Linked DNA regions of Jeotgalibacillus aurantiacus. The protein of the gene in region 1 interacts with the protein of each later gene in a pairwise test. Links are inferred from orthologs where the notes say so. Each region holds a gene or a part of one and is shown in the gene's direction. Other genes may lie near its edges.

Evidence for each region. Proteins that work in one complex are often made in the same cells at the same time.
Region 2: the proteins of odhB (region 1) and lpdA interact in binary tests that used the Escherichia coli proteins (3 or more experiments, as listed by UniProt). The link is inferred for Jeotgalibacillus aurantiacus from one-to-one orthologs.

Annotation. Positions count from the first base shown.
Region 1 is NZ_JACNMS010000002.1:321,628-326,603, forward strand. What follows is about bases 1,306-4,141. They hold odhB (2-oxoglutarate dehydrogenase complex dihydrolipoyllysine-residue succinyltransferase), read left to right. Parts: upstream 1,306-2,019; coding sequence 2,020-3,264; downstream 3,265-4,141. Other genes in these bases: H7968_RS06400 (2-oxoglutarate dehydrogenase E1 component), read left to right, coding at 1,306-2,005; H7968_RS06410 (sporulation histidine kinase inhibitor Sda), read right to left, coding at 3,353-3,487; H7968_RS06415 (C45 family autoproteolytic acyltransferase/hydolase), read left to right, coding at 3,729-4,141. Outside these bases: more of H7968_RS06400, read left to right, coding at 1-1,305; more of H7968_RS06415, read left to right, coding at 4,142-4,799; H7968_RS06420 (DUF6501 family protein), read left to right, coding at 4,858-4,976. UniProt on the Escherichia coli protein: E2 component of the 2-oxoglutarate dehydrogenase (OGDH) complex which catalyzes the second step in the conversion of 2-oxoglutarate to succinyl-CoA and CO(2).
Region 2 is NZ_JACNMS010000002.1:665,963-668,914, reverse strand. It holds lpdA (dihydrolipoyl dehydrogenase), read left to right. Parts: upstream 1-747; coding sequence 748-2,157; downstream 2,158-2,952. Other genes in the region: H7968_RS08130 (polysaccharide deacetylase family protein), read left to right, coding at 2,566-2,952; H7968_RS08140 (dihydrolipoamide acetyltransferase family protein), read left to right, coding at 1-743. UniProt on the Escherichia coli protein: Lipoamide dehydrogenase is a component of the glycine cleavage system as well as of the alpha-ketoacid dehydrogenase complexes.

The DNA of each region.
Region 1 (4,976 bases):
AGATCTGATCCCGTCTGAAGGATCAATCGGGATTACATATGGCTGGACTGGTGATGTGAAGTATCACTTAGGTGCAGACCGGAACCTGGCTAAAAACGAAGCAAAAACACGCATTACACTTGCAAATAACCCAAGTCACCTTGAGGTTATCAGCCCGATCGTAGCCGGCTATACAAGAGCGGCTCAGGAAAACCGTTCTGAAGCGGGTATTCCGGATATTAAAACGGAATCCTCACTGGCGATTATGATTCACGGTGATGCAGCCTTCCCGGGTCAGGGCGTTGTAGCAGAAACACTGAACATGAGCCAGCTGCGCGGCTACCATACCGGCGGATCCATCCACGTGATTGCCAACAATATGATCGGATTTACAACAGAATCATTTGACTCACGTTCGACACAGTATGCTTCTGATACGGCAAAAGGATTTGAAGTGCCCATTCTTCACGTCAACGCAGATGATCCGGAAGCCTGTCTGGCAGCAGCCATCATGGCGAGCGAATACCGTGCGACGTTCAGCAAAGATTTTGTCATTGATCTGATCGGTTACCGCCGTTTTGGCCATAACGAAATGGATGAGCCGATGGTAACGAACCCTGATATGTATACGTATATCAAAAACCATGATAACGTACGTAAGCTTTATGAGGATAAGCTTGTAGGAAATAAAACGCTGTCAGCTGAAGAGGCGCAAAAAATGAGGGAAGACCACATGGCTCACCTTCAGAAAGCATATGATTCGGTGCCGAAATCAGACAAAGAGCGCGATATTTCAATGGAACCGCCGGAAGATGTGACAAGTTCGCTTCATGATTTTTCAACAGGCGTTGAGCTTGATCGTCTGACTGCCATGAATCAGGACTTACTTTCATACCCTGAAGGTTTTAATGTATTTAAGAAGCTTGAAAAAATCCTTCAGCGACGACAGGACCCATTTGAAAAAGACGGAAAAGTAGACTGGGCTCACGCTGAGACACTGGCCTTTGGTGCGATCCTGCAGGATGGTACACCAATCAGACTCAGTGGACAGGATTCCCAGCGCGGAACTTTCGCTCACCGTCACCTTGTCCTTCATGATGAAAAAACGGGTGAAGAATACACGCCGCTTCATCATATCAAAGATGCAAATGCTTCCTTCTGCGTTTATAACAGTCCTCTGACAGAGGCTGCAGTAGTAGGATTTGAATATGGTTATAATGTCTTTTCGAAAGAGACGCTTGTGCTCTGGGAAGCACAATATGGTGACTTTGCCAATATGGCGCAGGTTATGTTTGATCAGTTTGTTTCTTCAAGCCGTGCGAAATGGGGACAGAAGTCAGGTCTTGTCATGCTTCTTCCACATGGTTATGAAGGACAAGGTCCGGAGCATTCATCAGCCCGTATGGAGCGATTCCTTACACTTGCTGCTGAAAATAACTGGACGGTCGCAAATCTGACAAGTTCTGCACAGTACTTCCACATTTTAAGAAGACAGGCCGCGATTCTGAAAAAAGAGGAAGTCAGACCGCTCATCATTATGACACCGAAAAGTCTCTTAAGACATCCACTCGTTTCGAGAGGTGTTGAAGAGTTTACCGAAGGCGGCTTCAGACCGCTGATTGAGCATCCGGAGCTCGGTAAAGAGACTGATCAGGTAGAGCGTATTGTTCTATCAGCTGGAAAAGTTGGCATCGATCTGCTTGAACGTGCTGAAAAAGAAGAAAACAATGACTGGCTGCACCTGGTCCGTATCGAAGAGATTTATCCTTTCCCGATGCAGGAAGTAAGAGAGATCTTCAGTCGATATCCTAACCTGAAGGAAGTTGTCTGGGTACAGGAAGAGCCTAAAAACATGGGTGCATGGACATTTGTTGAACCAAGACTTTTAGAGCTCGCACCGGAAGGCGTCAAAGTCGATTATATTGGAAGAAGACGCCGAAGCAGTCCGGCTGAGGGAGACCCTACCGTTCATAAAAAAGAGCAGGAAAGAATATTAGAACAATCCGTAGTCAAAGGGAAAGAATAGAGGAGGAAGTCGCAGTGGCAGAAATTAAAGTTCCAGAATTAGCTGAATCAATTACAGAGGGTACAATCGCACAATGGCTTAAACAGCCTGGGGATCAGGTTGAAAAAGGCGAATACATCGTTGAACTTGAAACAGATAAAGTAAACGTTGAAGTGATTTCAGAAGAGGCCGGCGTTATCAAGGAACTGAAAGCCGATGAAGGAGACACTGTTGAAGTAGGACAGGTTATTGCCATCGTTGAAGCTGGTGAAGGCGGAAGTACAGCATCAGCTCCTGAGACTGCTGAAGAAGCACCGAAAGAGAGTCCGGCTCAGGAAAGCAAGGAGAAGACGGCTGAAGTAGCAGAAGAGAAGAAAGGCCGTACGATTGCATCTCCTGCAGCAAGAAAGCTGGCAAGAGAAAAAGGAATCGACCTTTCTGAAGTATCGACGGTTGATCCGATGGGCCGCGTGAGAAAACAGGATGTTGAGAATCACGGATCAAAGCCTGCTGCTTCAGAGCCTAAAAAGGAAGCACCAAAAGCAAAGCAGGAGTCTGCACCGAAGAAAGAAGATACTAAACCGGTTGTCCGCGAAAAAATGTCTCGCCGTCGCCAGACCATTGCAAATCGTCTGGTAGAAGTACAGCAGACTGCAGCCATGCTGACAACATTTAATGAAATCGACATGACTTATGTGATGGATCTGCGTAAACGTAAAAAAGACCGCTTCTTTGAAACGCATGACGTCCGTCTTGGATTTATGTCTTTCTTCACGAAAGCAGTTGTTGCAGCACTTAAGAAGTACCCGTATGTGAATGCTGAGATCGACGGAGACGAAATCGTTCTGAAAAAATATTACGATGTAGGTGTAGCAGTTTCTACTGAGGACGGTCTCGTTGTCCCAATCGTCAGAGACTGTGACCGTAAAAACTTCGCAGAGATTGAGCAGGAAATTGTAAACCTTGCTGAAAAAGCGAAGAGCAAAAAGCTTCAATTAAGTGATTTGCAGGGAGGATCGTTCACCATCACAAATGGCGGCGTATTCGGTTCACTGTTATCAACACCAATTTTAAATGGCCCGCAGGTTGGTATACTCGGTATGCACACGATCCAGTTGCGTCCGGTTGCCATTGATGCAGAACGTACACACAATCGTCCAATGATGTACGTGGCACTTTCTTATGATCACCGTATTATTGATGGAAAAGAAGCGGTTGGATTCCTGAAAATGGTCAAGGAACTATTGGAGAATCCGGAAGATCTTCTTCTTGAAGGTTAATGATTAAAGGTGAAGCCTGACTCATCAGGCTTCACCTTTTTTTGACCAATTAAAAACACGCAGAACAATGTCTGCGTGTATGTAGCCCTTATTTTCTGTTTCGTCCGGCGTTAATGCCTCTTTTTTGAATTTCCTTGCGTAAAATCACCTGAGTATCGTGTTCTCCATGTTTCTCAGCGTCACGGTAAGCGGATAAAAGCTGTTCGTTACTCAAAATTTTCAATGGATGAAACCTCCTTAGTGATCTTTTTAATGGAATATTCTAATAATTCCATTAACCATATTATACGCTCATCTTGAGGTGTCATCAACAGCATTCCATCATTGTTACTGAATTGTATTATTTAAGTATTATTTTTGTTAATCATGTCGAAGTCTAAGCAAATCAGCATGTTTATATTAGCCTTCATAGTGGAAACAACAGTGCAGTTACGACATAATTAGGTTAAAAAGGACATGATCTTATGCAGCAGTTCCACCTCGATGTAATTAAGGGAAGGGGGTCCCACTTTGAACTTGGAAAACAGGCAGGAAGATTATTTCAACAGACCCCTCTCTATCATTCTCACGTAAAACGGCGTGACCGCTCAAAAAAAGCGTATCACACGGATGAAAAAATCGCGAAGTCTTATTTTGATCAATTTTCTCCTGGGCTGTGGAATGAGCTGGAAGGGCTCAGCTCTGTCATGGCTTGGGACACTTCGGAAGTAATTCACGAATATTCCGGCTGGCAGCAGGACTGGAAAAAATCAGGCTGTTCAGTACTCATGAAAAAGGGCTATTTTGCCCGTAATTATGATTATCACCCTAAAACATACGAAGGCAGGCTGATGCTGTGGCAACCAGAAAGAGGTTACGCATCCATCGGGGTTGCAGGAAGAATGATAGGAAGAATTGATGGAATGAATGAAAAAGGACTTTGTGTTGGTTTTCATTTTGTTAACCGGAAAAACCCCGGTAAAGGCTTTACATGCTCGATTATCGCCCGCTTTCTGCTCGACAGCTGTTCAACCACAGATGAAGCCGTAGCGATGCTAAAAGAGATTCCTCATCGGCACGCCTTTAATTACACGCTTTATGATGCACACGGTAAACATGCTGTCGTAGAAGCTTCCGCACTCGGGGTCGCCGTCCGTAATGAGGAAATGGACACAGCCTGCACAAATCATTTTGAAACTTCGATAAAATCATCTGAAAACCGTTATCAGCTAAAGGAATCCATCAGCAGACTTCATATGATCCACCAGCAGGGGCAAACAGCACATAACCCATTGGAGGCCTTTAAGAAGTTCAACGATCCTGCATATGGGATTTTCAAAAAGAACTATGGAAGCTGGGCTGGTACGATTCATACCGCTGTATATCAGCCTTCAACATTAAAAATGTTTTTTGGAGCCGGACAAAATGCGGTTCCCTTGGAAATCGATTTTGGTAAGTGGCTTCAGGGAGAACGTTTTCCTGTGACAAAAGTTTTCGGCAAAATTGATTCAGCAGAAGCGTTCAGTCACGTGAATCAACCTTCAACATCTTCTTGATGAGCGGATGGTTAAACGATATACTGATCATACAAACGTAGGAAAGGGGTCTGAATGGATGATTCACTTGGATTGGGAAAAGCGTGAAACCATTAAGCAGGTTAAGTGTGTACACGATAATGCTGCAAAGTACGTTGTTAATAATGTACTGACGGTAGGAAAAACATATGACGTAAA
Region 2 (2,952 bases), 340 kb from region 1 along the record:
AAAAAGCAGCGAAATCAACTCCTTCTGTACCTGAAGGTGACTTCCCTGAAACACGTGAGAAGATGAGCGGAATGAGAAAAGCAATTGCTAAGGCAATGGTTAACTCTAAGCACACTGCCCCTCACGTAACACTTATGGATGAAGTAGATGTTGAGAAGCTTGTTGCACATCGTAAGAAGTTCAAGGAAATCGCGCTTGAAAAAGACATCAAGCTGACATTCCTTCCATACGTGGTAAAAGCACTTGTTTCTGCATTGCGTGAGTACCCTGTACTGAACACATCACTTGATGATGAAGCACAGGAAATCATTCAGAAGCACTACTACAACATCGGTATCGCTGCAGACACTGAAAAAGGTCTTGTTGTACCAGTTGTTAAAAATGCTGATCGCAAATCTGTATTTGGTATTTCTGATGAAATCAACCAGCTCGCTGGTAAAGCGCGTGACGGTAAATTGTCCGGTGATGAAATGAAAGGTGCATCATGCACAATCACAAATATCGGATCTGCCGGAGGCCAGTGGTTTACACCGGTTATCAACCATCCTGAGGTTGCAATCCTCGGAATTGGTCGAATTGCGGAAAAACCTGTTGTAAAAAATGGTGAAATTGTAGCCGCTCCTGTGTTAGCATTATCATTGAGCTTCGATCACCGTATGATTGATGGTGCAACGGCTCAAAATGCGTTGAACCACATCAAACGTTTATTGAACGATCCAGAACTTTTACTAATGGAGGCGTAAAACCATGGTAGTTGGAGATTTCCCTATTGAAACAGATACTCTCGTCATTGGATCAGGTCCCGGAGGATATGTAGCTGCAATCCGTGCAGCTCAGCTTGGACAAAAAGTGACAATCGTCGAGAAAGAAAACCTTGGCGGTGTTTGCTTAAATGTCGGCTGTATCCCATCAAAAGCGCTGATCACAATCGGTCACCGTTATGAGCAGGCTCAGCATTCAGACGATATGGGTATCGTTGCTGAGAACGTTAAAATTAACTTTGAGAAGGCTCAGGAATGGAAAGCCGGTGTAGTGAAAAAGCTTACTGGTGGAGTTGAAGGACTTCTTAAAGGAAACAAAGTTGAAATCGTACGCGGCGAAGCTTACTTCGTTGATAACGAAACAGTTCGCGTAATGGATGACAGCTCTGCTCAGACGTACAAATTCAAAAATGCGATCATTGCAACAGGATCGCGTCCAATCGAAATCCCATCTTTCAAGTTCTCAGACCGCGTTCTTGATTCTACAGGTGCACTTGCGCTTAAGGATATTCCTAAGAGCCTTGTTGTCATCGGTGGAGGATACATTGGAACTGAGCTTGGTTCAGCCTATGCAAACATGGGTACTGAAGTAACAATTCTTGAAGGTGCTGACGATATCCTTGGCGGATTCGAAAAGCAGATGACAACGATTGTTAAAAAAGGACTTAAGAAAAAAGGCGTTAATGTCATTACAAAAGCAATGGCTAAAGGCGTTGAAGAAACAGACAGCGGCGTAACGGTTAAGTACGAAGCGAAAGGTGAAGAAGTATCTGTAGACGCTGAATACGTTCTTGTAACAGTAGGACGCCGTCCAAACACAGATGAAATCGGTCTTGATCAGCTTGGTATTGAAATGTCTGACCGTGGCGTAATCAAAACTGACAAGCAGTGCCGTACAAGCGTTGACAATATCTTCGCAATCGGAGATATCGTAGACGGACCACCTCTTGCTCACAAAGCTTCTTACGAAGGTAAAGTGGCAGCTGAGGTAATCGGCGGCGAGAAGTCTGAAGTTGACTACCTTGCAATCCCTGCAGTATGCTTCACGGATCCTGAACTGGCAACAGTCGGATACAACGAAGCTCAGGCGAAAGAAGAAGGCATTGAAGTAGTAGCTTCAAAATTCCCATTCGCTGCAAACGGACGTGCACTTGCACTTAACCAGACTGAAGGTTTCGTTAAGCTTGTGACACGCAAGGAAGACGGCCTGATCATCGGTGCTCAAATTGCCGGTGACGGTGCTTCTGATATTATCGCAGAGCTTGGTCTTGCAATCGAAGCTGGCATGACAGCTGAAGACGTTGCAATGACAATCCACGCTCACCCGACATTAGGTGAAATTTCAATGGAAGCTGCAGAAGTAGCCCTTGGAACACCAATCCACATCGTAAAATAATGTAACACCAGCGGGACAACCCTTACACGGGTTGTCCCGTTTTTAATATCTCTTCAATGAAGATAATGCGTAATTATAAGTGTCCGAAGAATAACCGGTTCGGTCGTCCCCTTCGCTTTCCTTTGTCTAGCTCCGACGGGCGGGGACGTACAAACTTCCCGTCATCTAGTTCGATAATTCAACAAGGAAGTATATTAATAACAACAAGGGCTGGGCCTATCCGAAGACTCCTGTGGCGGAAAGGGTCAGGTGAAACCATTGTGCGGAGCACAAGGGGTTCACCGCCCGGCCACGGAAAGCGTAGGATAGGCACAGCCCGACTTTTTAGACTGAATTAAATTCCACCGGAAATGAAAGTAAAATCTATGCTACACTTGGGTTATACATATTGGAAAGGTGAGGTTACAGTTGAAATATTTAGTCCCTGCAGCCGTAACGGCAGTTCTGCTCACAGCAGCCTGCAGTTCAGAAGAAGCAAGCACAACAGAAGAAACAAACACATCCGAAGAAGCACTCGAAACAGTGCAGACAGAAGACGTCGAATCTGCCGGGGAACAAACGGAGCAGACAGAACAAGCTCCTGAAGAAACAGAAGCTTTACAGGAAGAACCGGAAATGACTGAACCTCAATATGAGATCAATCCAGCGATCTGGACTGTAGAACCTTTAAGTGATGCGCCATCCAACGTCGTTCTTTTAACGATTGATGATGCACCTGATCAGTATGCAGTTGAAATGGCTCATACGTTAAAAGAGAAAGACGCACCTGCTATCTTTTTTGTAAATGGGCATTTT